One region of the Alteromonas sp. ISO5 genome, then DNA from elsewhere that is predicted to be linked to it. Evidence: predicted binding sites of a transcription regulator. Region 1 holds the regulator's gene; each other region holds the start of a gene.

What was found. The regulator sigma-54, encoded in region 1, starts transcription at its own class of promoters, with help from an activator protein. The targets are predictions, from matches to a motif close to GTTGGCACGNNNNTNGNNT.
Region 2: the regulator sigma-54 is predicted to act here: its motif matches at 2,844-2,862, upstream of AC2T0J_RS21320 (DUF1592 domain-containing protein).
Region 3: the regulator sigma-54 is predicted to act here: its motif matches at 2,008-2,026, upstream of AC2T0J_RS21240 (CmpA/NrtA family ABC transporter substrate-binding protein).

The regions. Positions count from the first base shown of each region.
Region 1 covers NZ_CM176572.1:2,824,212-2,828,622, reverse strand. Annotated here, with positions in the region: gene lptA (lipopolysaccharide transport periplasmic protein LptA) at 1-301, shown strand, start outside; gene lptB (LPS export ABC transporter ATP-binding protein) at 298-1,023, shown strand; gene AC2T0J_RS12670 (RNA polymerase factor sigma-54) at 1,091-2,569, shown strand; gene hpf (ribosome hibernation promoting factor) at 2,594-2,881, shown strand; gene ptsN (PTS IIA-like nitrogen regulatory protein PtsN) at 2,897-3,355, shown strand; gene rapZ (RNase adapter RapZ) at 3,380-4,225, shown strand; gene AC2T0J_RS12650 (HPr family phosphocarrier protein) at 4,225-4,411, shown strand, end outside.
Region 2 covers NZ_CM176572.1:4,706,977-4,711,387, forward strand. Annotated here, with positions in the region: gene AC2T0J_RS21310 (FtsX-like permease family protein) at 1-1,635, opposite strand, end outside; gene AC2T0J_RS21315 (ABC transporter ATP-binding protein) at 1,647-2,300, opposite strand; gene AC2T0J_RS21320 (DUF1592 domain-containing protein) at 2,924-4,411, shown strand, end outside.
Region 3 covers NZ_CM176572.1:4,688,996-4,693,406, reverse strand. Annotated here, with positions in the region: gene AC2T0J_RS21255 ((2Fe-2S)-binding protein) at 1-59, shown strand, start outside; gene cobA (uroporphyrinogen-III C-methyltransferase) at 43-939, shown strand; gene AC2T0J_RS21245 (glycosyl transferase family protein) at 920-1,918, shown strand; gene AC2T0J_RS21240 (CmpA/NrtA family ABC transporter substrate-binding protein) at 2,185-3,576, shown strand; gene AC2T0J_RS21235 (ABC transporter permease) at 3,685-4,411, shown strand, end outside.

The sequences.
Region 1 (4,411 bases):
CCAGACCCTGGACGATGGCCGGGTAGTTGAAGCCCGCGCATTTGAAATCCGTTATGAAGTAGCTAATCGCACCATTTCTCTGGCTGGCGATGCCGAATTAAATCAGAATACCAGTGTGGTAAAAGGTGAAACCATCGTTTACGACATGGAAAAAGAACAACTTAAAGCCACCGGTGACGGCAGCGGCAGTGAGGATGGCCGGGTGCGCACCGTATTTAGTCTGGAAGACATTGAAGCCGTGCGCGACGAAAGCAAGGCCCGTGACAACACGGGCGACCAACAGGATAATGAAAACGAATGACCACCCTAACCGCCACCCACTTAGCTAAGTCGTATAAGTCCCGGCAGGTAGTAAGGGATGTCAGTGTTGAGGTGTCTGCCGGCCAGATAGTTGGCCTGCTGGGCCCCAATGGCGCCGGCAAAACTACCACGTTTTACATGATTGTGGGCCTGGTGGCGCTGGATAAAGGCGATATTCGCATCGACGAGATGGATCTGACCCGTCAGCCCATGCACGAACGTGCCCGCAATGGGATTGGGTATTTACCCCAGGAAGCCTCTATTTTCAGAAAGTTAACGGTTTTTGACAATATCATGGCAATATTGCAAACACGCAAGGACCTTTCGTCTGCCGAACAGCAAAATGAAGCGGATGCCCTACTTGATGAATTCAATATCAACCATATACGTAATAGTACAGGGATGAGTTTGTCGGGAGGAGAACGGCGTCGGGTAGAAATTGCCCGGGCGTTGGCAGCCAATCCGAAATTTATTTTGCTCGATGAACCCTTTGCGGGAGTTGATCCAATTTCGGTTAATGATATAAAGAAGATCATACAACATCTTCGTGACCGTGGAATTGGTATTCTGATTACTGACCACAACGTACGGGAAACCCTTGACGTCTGTGAAAAAGCCTACATTGTCAGTCAGGGTGAATTAATCGCCCAAGGCACTGCGGAACAGGTTTTGAGTAATCAAAAGGTCAAGGATGTATACCTGGGTGAGCAATTCAGGCTATAGTTAGATACATAAAGACAACATGTTTTGTCCCCATCAATAACAAGCAAGGCGTTAAGAACAGAAGTAGATGAAACCATCTTTACAGCTCAAATTTAGTCAACAACTTACTATGACGCCACAATTGCAGCAGGCGATTAAACTGCTGCAACTTTCTACCCTGGATTTACAACAGGAAATCCAGGAAGCACTCGATTCGAATCCGTTACTGGAAGTTGATGACACCAGCGACAACGATACTATAGAGAAAAGCAAGCTTGATGCTGAAGCCGATGCCGCCGCAACGGCCAGTACCGAGACCAGCATGGACACCAACGAGGCGCTCGAGAAAAACGAACTGCCCGATGAACTCCCTATCGACAGCACCTGGGATGAATATTACTCAGCATCATCGGCGCCTGCGCCTGGCCCGGCTTCAAATGACGATGACCAGGTTTTTCAGGGTGAAACTACCGACAACATCCAGGACCACCTGCTCTGGCAAATGCGCCTGACGCCCTTCAGTGATGTAGACCGCGCAATCGCCATTGCGATTATCGACTCAATTGACGAATCAGGCTATTTAACGGTAACAGTTGAAGATATCCTGCAGAGCGTCAATACTGAAGATATGGAAGAGCCGGTTGAAGCCGACGAAATTGAATGCGTACTAAAGCGGATTCAAATGTTTGACCCCATTGGCTCAGGTTCACGTACCCCTCAGGAGTGTCTACTGGTCCAGTTAAAACAGTTTGCTCCCGACACGCCATGGCTCAAGGAAGCAAAGATCCTTATCGAAGACTATGCCGACCTGCTGGGCAGCAAGGACTATCGCACCTTAATGCGTAAGTCACGCCTGAAGGAAGACGATTTGCGAGAAGCGATGCGCTTATTGCAAACCCTTAATCCGCGTCCAGGTAGTGCGCTAATTACCCAGGAACCTGAGTACGTTATTCCTGACGTATCGGTCACCAAGAAAAAAGGTCGTTGGGTGGTTGAACTTAACCCGGACAGTCTGCCAAAACTGAGCGTAAATCAACAATACGCTGCCATGAGCCGCCAGGCCCGTAACAGTTCAGATTCCCAGTTTATTCGCTCGCACATGCAAGAAGCCAAGTGGTTCATTAAGAGTCTGGAGTCGCGTAACGAAACCTTGCTCAAGGTAGCTAACTGCATTGTGCAGCAGCAAATGGGTTTTTTCGAACACGGCCCGGAAATGATGAAGCCTATGGTCCTCAATGACGTAGCCGAGATGGTCGATATGCATGAATCCACCATTTCGCGGGTTACTACCCAAAAGTACATGCACACCCCTCGCGGTATTTTTGAGTTGAAATACTTCTTCTCCAGCCACGTAGCCACTGAGTCTGGCGGAGAATGTTCATCCACTGCCATCCGCGCTCTGATCAAAAAACTGGTTGCCGCCGAGAAGCCCAGTAAACCACTAAGCGACAGCAAAATTGCTCAATTGTTGGCCGATCAAGGTATTAAAGTTGCCCGGCGAACAATAGCAAAATACCGGGAATCCTTGTCGATTCCACCGTCTAACCAACGCAAGAGCCTTATTTAGGCCGAAATATAAGGAAGACGAACTATGCAAATAAATCTTACAGGTCATCACATCGAGATAACCGATTCTTTGCGTAATTATGTTGATACCAAGTTTACTAAACTGGAGCGCCACTTTGATCACATATCCAATGTGCATGTGATCCTCAACGTGGAAAAGCTTACTCAAAAAGCCGAAGCCACGATGCATTTAAGTGGAGCGGAAGTATTTGCCTCGTCAGAAAATCAGGATATGTATGCTGCGATAGACAGTATGATCGACAAACTCGATCGCCAGGTAATAAAGCATAAGGAAAAGCTCAAAAAGCACTAGGCCCAATTTAACCTTATGAATATTCAAGCCTTAGTTAGCCTGGATCGCACTGAATGTGCGGTCCAGTGCAACAGTAAAAAACGAATTTTAGAAATCATCAGTGATATTGCTGCCGAAACCAACGCCGAAATTCAAAAAGAAGACGCCCTCAATGCCCTGCTCAGCCGGGAAAAAATGGGTAGCACCGGCATTGGTAATGGCATAGCCTTGCCCCATGGCAGACTGGCTAACCTTTCCAAAGTAACAGCTGTGGTAGTAACAACCACCCCGGCTATTGCCTTTGACGCCATTGATGATAAACCGGTGGATATCTTTTTTGCCATTTTGGTGCCAGAAAACCAAACCGAAGGGCATCTGCAAACGCTCGCAACTATCGCCGGTAAGTTAAGCCAGAAAAGCATTGTAAAAACGATCCGTAACGCCGAATCGAAGGAACAGGTTATCGCCGCACTATGCGACCAGGCTGAACAATAGTCCGGCAGGGAGTCTGACACAACCATGAAACTCATTATTATCAGCGGGCGCTCCGGCTCCGGCAAATCCGTTGCGCTAAGGGCCCTGGAAGATTTAGGCTACTACTGCGTTGATAACATTCCGGTAAACTTGCTCCCAACGCTCACCCATACCGTAGTCGACGAATACGATCAGGTAGCCGTGAGTATCGACGTGCGTAACCTGCCAAAGGATCCCGATGAATTAGTCGAGATTCTCGACTATCTGCCCTCATCCTGGTCGATGACCATTGTCTATCTGGATGCCAGTGATGACATGCTGGTGAAGCGCTTTAGTGAAACCCGCCGCCTGCACCCGCTGGCCAAACTGAATAAATCCCTGGCTGATGCAATACAGGCAGAAAAAGAACTCCTCGCGCCCATCACCGAGCGGGCTGACCTCTATATTGATACCGACCGCTTATCCATTCATCAGTTGGCGGAGCTTATCCGCGAGCGTATTCTGGGTAAAAAGAGTTCCAGGCTGGTGCTGGTATTTGAATCTTTCGGCTTTAAGCATGGTATTCCCAAAGATGCCGATTACGTGTTTGATGTTCGTTTTCTCCCCAACCCGCACTGGGAGCCGGATCTTAAGCACCTTACCGGCCTGGATTCACCGGTAGAAGCTTTTCTGGGTTCACAGCCCATTGTGACTAAATTTATCTGGCAAATTCAAAACCTGCTGGATACCTGGATGCCGCATCTGGAGCGAAATAATCGCAGCTATGTCACCATTGCCATTGGTTGTACCGGTGGCCAGCATCGTTCCGTATTTGTCGCGCAGTCACTGGCCAAAATATACGGCGATAAACACCCTGATGTGCAAATTCGTCACCGGGAGTTAAACCGATAATGCGCGTAGAAAAAACCCTTACCATTGTTAACAAGCTTGGCCTGCATGCACGGGCCGCTACTCAGTTAGTGCAACTGGCCAATCAGTTTGATGCCGAAATCACCCTAAAAAAAGGCGATAAAGAAGCCAATGCCAACAGCGTGCTGGGCTTAATGCTGATGGAAAGTCATCAGGGTGAACAGGTTG
Region 2 (4,411 bases), 1.9 Mb from region 1:
GCTAACCATATCGCCGGTTTCAAGGTTTTGTCTGTAGGCCAACTGTTGGTTTATGAATACCCCGCTCTGAGCATAAAAAGCAGACCACGCATTGAGTGACTGACTATCTAGCATTAAGTACTGTTGATATTCAGCAGCATCGGGAAAACTGCGCAGCTCGATAGTTTGCCCGGTAACATGAACGTCTTTACCATACCGGGCTAGCAACGGCACTGGCGCGCCCTCCTCGGCCGACAGATCACCTGCAAAATCCGTGTAGAGATAAAACGGCGCAAACAGGCGTTGCTCAAGCCACTGCTCAGTGGCCTGTCGAAAACTGTCGACCATCACATTCATGCCGATATTGGCCGCCAGGGCAATAAAAAATGCACAGGCCGCCAGCCTGGTGCGTTGTGACAGACTCACCGCATTGTGCATACTCCAGTGCAGCAGCGGCTTTGTTGTACTTACCCGCCGCGCTACCAGGCTCATTAACTGCGGCATTAGCAACACCACCGTAGTGCAACCAGCAATCAACACCAAACCAATGTATAAAAGTGCCTGTAACTGGCTGGCTAACAACAATGCCCCCAGCGCGACTATCACTAAACCCACCACTAACCACAGCGTGTAGCCTGATTTAAACCGAACGTTAAAAGCGGCGGTTAGATAACTGCGACGGGCCAGACTATGTGCCAGACGCTGTTTAATAAGCAGGCCCATTACCAACACCGCGACGGCGCAAAACACCACGGCCAGCAATATCAAACGTGCAGCAGAAAACTGACTACCACTAAACTGACCATCCAGCAACAACCGGTAAATATTACTGAGCACCGGTGTAATAACGCTAACTAACCATGCCCCAGCAATCACGCCACAAACCGCGCCAGCCAGGGCCAGAATCAACATTTCCAGTTGCAGAACCCGTAACAATACAGCCTGACCCACTCCCAGCTGACGTAACTTCACCAGCACCGGCGTGCGCGCGGCCACCAGAAGGTTAAAGGCATTGAACACAATAAAAATGCTAACCAGCACCATCAATGCACCCATGGCCCACAGATTGAGGCTGAAACTGTCACTCAGGTTGTTGGCGGATGAAGTAAACACAAAGGGGGTTAATTGCAGGTGTGAAGGAAGGGATGCCTCCAGCAGCTTATACTGCTCGGGCGACAGCTCACCCACAACCAGCAGACCGCTTAGCGGATGGGTTTGTAGAGTGATTTCTTCGCGGTAAAACTGATTGATATCCTTAATACCGCTCAACACCGCCTGTTGTGCAAAGCTGTTTTGCTGCGACGAAGTGCGATTGGGGGAAGGTAACAGATTAAACAGCGTAACCGTATCAACCGCTAACTGCCCATTAGCGGTTTGAGTATAAGCCACTAAAAAGTCCAGCCCCTGGCGGCGAAGATCGGCATAGTCCGAGCGTTTAAGCGGTCTGTTTTCGCTGCGCGGAACGATATGAAAATTAACGGGCACATCACCCACAGAAAACTGTTTAAGCTGAGAGGACGCCCCGGCGTTGATCAGTGTAACTGCAGTCAGGCCGGCACTGGCAATAAAGATCGCCACGATGATCAACAAGGGCTCCCAAAACCTTTGCCGATAAGTAGCCAGTTGAGTTTGCAGTGCCAGGGTAAGGATTCGCATGGCCTGTTAAATCACACTTGTATCAACCGGCCCTGATGCAACCGGTACTGCGTTTGTGCGCGTCTGGCAACATCGCCACTATGGGTTACTACCACTAACGACGCGCCCTGCTCCTGACAGTAATTAAACAGCAATTGGCTCACTACCTCGCTGGTTTGTTCATCAAGGTTTCCTGTAGGTTCATCAGCAAGCACCACATCAGGCAGGTGATTAAGGGCGCGAGCTATAGCAACCCTTTGCTGCTCACCTCCGGAAAGCATACTGACCGGTGCGTTATGCCGTTCCGCCAGTCCCAGATTATTCAATAAGGTTTGCTGCCGAGAGGCCTCGTAATTACCTTTTAAACGAGCCGTAAAGGCGATGTTATCCCACACATCGAAACAATCGAGCAAATTGAACTGTTGAAAGATAACGCCAAGATGATGCATACGAAATTTATCGGCCGCCTCCTGAGAAAGACTCTCGAAAGGATGCCCGGCAATCACTATCGAGCCACTGTCGGCCCTTTCAAAGCCAGCCAATAGCGCCAGTAAGGTAGATTTCCCGCAACCGGATGCCCCCTGAATACTCACCGATTGGCCAGCGGCCACTTCTAACGAGAGTTTATCGATAATGGGCGAAGTCGCGTTCGGATATTGTTTTGAGAGGTTAGCTACTGCGATCATTATTCGCTTTAATTCCTTAATTGACCTTACCTCACGAGACGCTGAGCCCCCTTTTTAACGTAAGTTAATCTATTTTAGTTTAATTACAAGCTAACCCGCTTTATCAATAAAGCAATTTTCAGTAATAAAGACTCTCTAACGCTAAATTAAGTGCCACCACTGTCTGACAGTTCACTATGATCAAGCGACCCTGCTCGTCCCAAATTTTGCCGCGGTATTCGCATAGTCATTGGCAGCAAAGGTCGCGCGCCCCTGCCCTGCTCACCAGGCCAACCGGGATAAGTTACCTGCCATTGGTTATCGCTTTAACGGCAGTCATGCCCGCAATCAACTGATCTATAAGGTGCATAGGTCTTTTGCTTGTTGTTACCGGTTATCAGAATGACAATGGCTGCGTAATACGAATACGTTATCGGTATCTGATTGTTTTAAACTAAGTATCAGATAGTTAGGGAAGACGAACCGCTCATTGCCGCCGCTCTCCCTTTCAGCACACACAAACTGATAACATCCCACTGTGATAACCTTCTGATTAGCAAGAGATTTGGCATGCAAAGTGCTTCTTCCACTGACTTATTCGTGAAACGCACTGTTAGCACTGCAGTTGCGCAAAGAGAGTGCAAATGGTCCTTAATATCTCCCCAAAGCTGAGCTTTCCCTTACGGCGTTCCGGCCTTTTTCTGACTTGCTGGTTATTCGCTCTGGGATTGAGTCCTTATTCCTTTTCCCAGGCGCAGGTATTTACCCGTGATCTGGCTGCCGATATCATCGACGACCGATGCGAAACCTGCCACAACGATTATGAGTTTGCCGGCAACTGGTCTGTCGCTGATATTCATGTGAGCGATTTAACCAAAGGCAAAAATCAAAAGCTCTGGGAAGGCATTCTAAAATCGGTCGCCATGGGCGATATGCCTCCAGCCGATAAAAAACAACTAACCACACAGGAAAAAACAGCCTTTCTGGACTGGCTGGAAGGTTCGCTGGATGATTACAGTACCGCGAATCCTAATCCGGGGAGAGCAACTATCAGGCGATTAAACCGCGATGAATATGCCAGATCTGTGCGCGATCTGCTGGCGCTGAATGTGGATATTGCCGACTCACTGCCCGGTGATGATTCTGGCTATGGTTTCGATAACAACGCCGATGTACTGGGTGTTTCCACCACACTGCTTGAACGCTACCTATTCGTCGCTGGCAAACTAAGCAGGCTGGCTACCGGTACTGCTGGCGAGTCAGCCGGAAAAGAGAGCTACGTAGTCCCCAAGGACGGCCCGGTAAAAAATAGTGGCGTTCCTGCATTTGATTTACGCATGAATGATAACCTTCCGCTAGACTCCAGAGGCGGCGGTAGTTTCGATTTCTATGCACCGGTGAGTGGCCGTTACGAAATAGCCGGGTATTTAAATGCCAATACCAACAACGAAGTAGACCGTCTGGATATTCATCGTTATAGCCATACGCTGGAACTGAGTGCCGGCAGTCATCAGATTGGCATGGCGTTTCGTAAAAATCTGGCCCTCAGTGAGCATGTGCCGACCATTCGTAAAGGCACAGACTACGTAGTATTACCGGACAGAAAACCAACCGAACTGGATCTGGATTTTATTATCGATGGTGCTCGCCGTCATTCCACCAAAGTCCTCTCATACCACATGTCAGCACGCTTTTCACAAGCTACATTTTTGCGTGACGTGCTGGAAATAGAAGTCATAGGGCCATTTAACTCAGGTAGTACTCCTGCGTCTTCTGAAACCGCCAGTACCCGTAAAATTTTTAGTTGCCTGCCCGGCTCTAAGTCTTCTTCAGCGTCGGAACTGAATTGTGCCAGGCAGATCATCAGTAAATTATCCGCAGAAGCATATCGCCGCCCGGTTACCGACGCGGATATCCAGCCATTACTGGCCATTTTTCAGCGCGCCCGGGAGGATGTAAACTTTCGCGCCAGCATTGCCACCACTCTGCAGGCTCTGCTGGTGTCACCCCAATTTTTATACCTGCAGGAAACTCCTCCGGCCCATGTGACGCCAGGCAGTATTTACCGCATCAGTGATATGGAGTTCGCCGCCAGACTGGCCTTATTTTTGTGGAGCAGTCTGCCGGATAAA
Region 3 (4,411 bases), 1.9 Mb from region 1:
CATCGACATCGGTCGATGTGCAAAACAATGAGGAAAAGACCAATGACTATGCGCTTTAATACACTTGTGATGCCGCTGATGCTAAAAGTATCCCGTTTGGGCGCGGCGTTGTTTGGCCAGCAAAATGCTACACCGACAGGCAGAAAAGCTTGCGGACAGGCTGCTCAACCCGGTGAAGTGTTTATCGTTGGTGCCGGGCCGGGCGATGCTGAATTACTCACGCTGAAGGCGCACCGCTTATTACAGGAAGCCGATGTGGTGTTATTTGACTGGCTGGTGGATCAGTCAGTACTGGATTGCATCCCGCGACATGTCGCTCGTGAATTTGTGGGAAAACGTTGCGGTAAGCACAGTGTGCCTCAGGAACAAATTTGTCAGCGACTGGTCGAGCTTGGGCTACAGGGCAAGCGGATAGTGCGCTTAAAGGGCGGCGATCCGGCGATTTTTGCCCGCACCAGTGAAGAAACCGATGCGCTGCATCAGGCGGGCATACCGTTCGCCATTGTGCCCGGTATTACCGCAGCGTCCGGAGCCTCTGCTTACACCGGTATTCCGTTAACCGACCGCCGCTTTGCGCAGTCTGTGCGATTTATGACCGCGCAGTTTAAGGAGCCGGCCAAAGAGGCAGACTGGCGGGCCATTGCTCAGAGCAGTGCGCGTGAAACAACGGTTGTTTATATGGGGCTAAAACGCTTGGCTTTGCTCGCCCGGCGTTTGGATGAAGCGGGTGTCGAGGGCACTTTACCCGTTGCAGTGATTGAGAACGCGTGTTGTAATCATCAACAGGTTATCGTTGGTTCCGTCAGCGATATTTATCAACGCGTGGTCGACGCGGAAATCGAAGGACCGGCGCTCGTCGTGATAGGTCATGTGGTTTCTGCCCGTCAGCCCATCACCGCCGATTTGTTACATCATACCTATGAGCAACGCGCCATTTAGCGAATACATCAAAGTCCTCGGCAAAGGCCAGCGGGGCGCCCGGCATCTTACGCAATCTGAAGCCTTCGATGCCTTTTCTCAATTACTCAACCAGTCTATTGCGCCGGAACAAGCCGGCGCTTTTTTAATGCTGCTGCGCATGCAGGAGGAATCTGTAGAAGAGTTGTGCGGCTTTATTGCTGCTTGTCGCAGAAAATTACCCGCCGCATTAAGCGCAATGCAAGCCAGTGTGGATATTGGTTGTTATGCTGGCAAGCGCCGTCAATTACCCTGGTATTTGCTGAGCGTGGCGTTACTTGCTCGCACCGGTTACCGGGTGTGCCTGCATGGTGCCTCCGAGCCCGGTTCAAAACGTTTTTATGCCAGCCATGCCCTGGCGGAGTTAGGGCTGCCACTGGCAACGTCGGTGCAACACGCCGCGCAGACTATGGACACCCTGAATGCCTGTTATCTGGATTTAGGCATTGCCTTACCTGAGCTTGATCGCATCATTAAACTGCGTGAATTATTTGGTTTGCGGTCCTGCGCCAATACCCTGGCGAGGCTGTTAAACCCTAGTGGTGCACCGTTTGCGGTACAGGGGGTTTACCATACCCATTTGGATGAGCGGCATGCGCAGGTTAATGAAACCTTTAGCTCGCAGCACTCCCTGGTGTTTCGCGGTGACGGTGGTGATCCCGAAGTTAACCGGGACCGTGCCACAGACCTTTATTACACATGCGAGGGTAAAACCGAAAAGGTTGTGTTGCCTGAGGCCGAGGGCTGGGCAATGAAAGAGCGTGATTTCTCGGTCGCGACCCTGTTAGCCGTGTGGCGCGGTGATCTGGAGCATGGTTATGCCCGTCAGGCGGTAATTGCTTCGCTGGCGGTGTATCTGATGTTACTGGAAAAATTAAGTCAGCAAGAGGCCCTACAGCGGGCATCAGCGCTATGGCAAATGCGCTATAAGCAGGCATTACCTTTTCACAGTGAGCACTGACAGTGCACAAAATGCACTACGATGAGTCGCTGAATTTCAACGACAAATAACCCATTCTTATAAGTTTTTGAAAATTAATGTTATTTAATGTTGGCACTAAATATGAATAACTCTTTTTAGCAATACGAGTATGCGCTAAACCTAAACAATTTATTGATACCTTGCGGTCTTCTTATGAGGCGAGGTACACGGCAACGAAGCCCACCCGTTCACAATGACGCTGTCATTTCGAACGGGTGGGTTTTTTTTTGGCTTAAGGAAAGTACATGTTACACAAGACTGTAAAACATAAGTTCAAGCAGGTGGCAGGTTCGCTGACACTGGTTGCGTCATTATTTACTGCCTCAGTGACTACCGTGTCTGCTGAGGATATTGGCTGGCCAGAAAAAGAAGAGCTGAAGTTTGGCTTTATCAAGCTTACCGATATGGCGCCATTGGCCATAGCTTATGAAAAAGGCTATTTCGAAGATGAAGGGCTGTATGTCACGTTGGAAGCCCAGGCTAACTGGAAAGTGCTTCTTGATCGTGTTATCGACGGACAACTGGACGGTGCACACATGCTGGCTGGCCAGCCTTTAGGCGCTACTATTGGTTTTGGAACCCAGTCACATATTATTACCGCTTTCAGCATGGACTTAAACGGTAACGGGATCACCGTTTCCAACGATGTCTGGGCTGAAATGGAAAAGCACATTCCGGTTGAAAATGGCAAGCCGGTCCACCCGATCAAAGCCGAGTATTTAAAGCCGGTTGTCGAGAGCTACAAACAAGCGGGTAAGCCTTTTAAAATGGGCATGGTGTTTCCGGTTTCCACCCATAACTATGAACTGCGTTACTGGTTAGCCGCCGGCGGTATTCACCCTGGTTACTATGCGCCGCACAAAGGCGATACGTCTGGCCAAATCGACGCCCAGGCGCTGCTATCGGTTACGCCACCACCGCAAATGCCAGCGACCATGGAAGCCGGTACCATTTATGGTTACTGCGTAGGTGAGCCGTGGAACCAGCAAGCGGTATTTAAAGGTATCGGGGTACCGGTGATTACCGACTATGAGATTTGGAAAAACAACCCGGAAAAAGTCTTCGGTGTCAGCAAAAAATGGGCGGAAGAAAACCCCAATACGCATATCCGTGTGGTCAAAGCGATGATCCGCGCGGCCATGTGGTTAGATGCTAACAACAACGCTAACCGCCCGGAAGCGGTAAAAATTCTTGCCAAGAGCAGCTATGTCGGTGCCGATGCCGACGTTATTGCCAACAGTATGACCGGCACTTTTGAATATGAAAAAGGCGATAAGCGAGAGGTGCCTGATTTCAACGTGTTCTTTCGTCATAACGCCACCTATCCGTACTACAGTGATGCGATCTGGTACTTAACCCAAATGCGCCGCTGGGGTCAGATTGCTGAGCCTAAGTCTGATGACTGGTATATGCAAACGGCTAAGAGTGTGTATCGTCCTGATATCTATGCTGTCGCGGCACAAGCGCTTATTGATGAAGGCGTTGCTGATGCTAAAGACTTCCCTGATTTCGATAGTGAAACCGGCTTTAAGCAGCCACAAACTGAGTTTATCGACAACGTGACGTTTGATGGCAGCAAGCCCAATGAATATTTAGAGCAATTCTCAATTGGTCTGAAAGGCGACACGGTTTTATAACCGTGTCTCTCGGACCCTCGATGATAAAAGGTAAAGACGATGAGTAAATCGGTACCAGTTGTCAGCCATATTGGCCAGATCCGCGGTAAAAATGTGTTAGGGAATATTATGTCCACCGTACCCAAATTATTGATGCCTGTTGTTGGCATATTATTATTCCTCGCGATTTGGAATGTGGTAGCCAAAAACATCGATACGTCGCTGGGACAGTTTCCTGGTCCGGCACAGGTATGGGAACAAACCTTTACGTTAATCGATGAACACAGCGCCCAACGTGAGAAAGCAGAAGCTTTCTATGTCCGCCAGGAAGAACGCAACGCTGCACGGGTAGCAAAAGATCCCACCTACGTGCCTAAAATCCGTGATTTCACCGGCGCGCCAACGTTCTTCGATCAAATCTGGACCAGTTTATACACCGTAATGGTGGGCTTTTTTATTGCCAGCATCGTGGCGGTGCCGGTGGGGATTTTGTGTGGTCTGAGTAAATCAGCGTACTCGGCCATGAACCCGCTGATCCAGATCTTTAAACCGGTGTCGCCACTGGCCTGGTTACCGCTGGTCACCATGGTGGTGAGTGCGGTGTATGTGAGCGACGACCCGATGTTTTCCAAATCGTTTATCACCTCCGCTTTCACGGTTTCGCTGTGCTGCTTATGGCCCACGCTAATTAATACTGCGGTAGGCGTTTCTAACATCGATTCGGATCTGGTGAACGTCAGTAAGGTGCTGCGCTTAAAGCCTCTGAGTCATGTACAGAAAATCGTTTTGCCAGCGTCAATTCCAATGATTTTCACCGGCCTGCGATTGTCGCTGGGCATTGGCTGGATGGTACTGA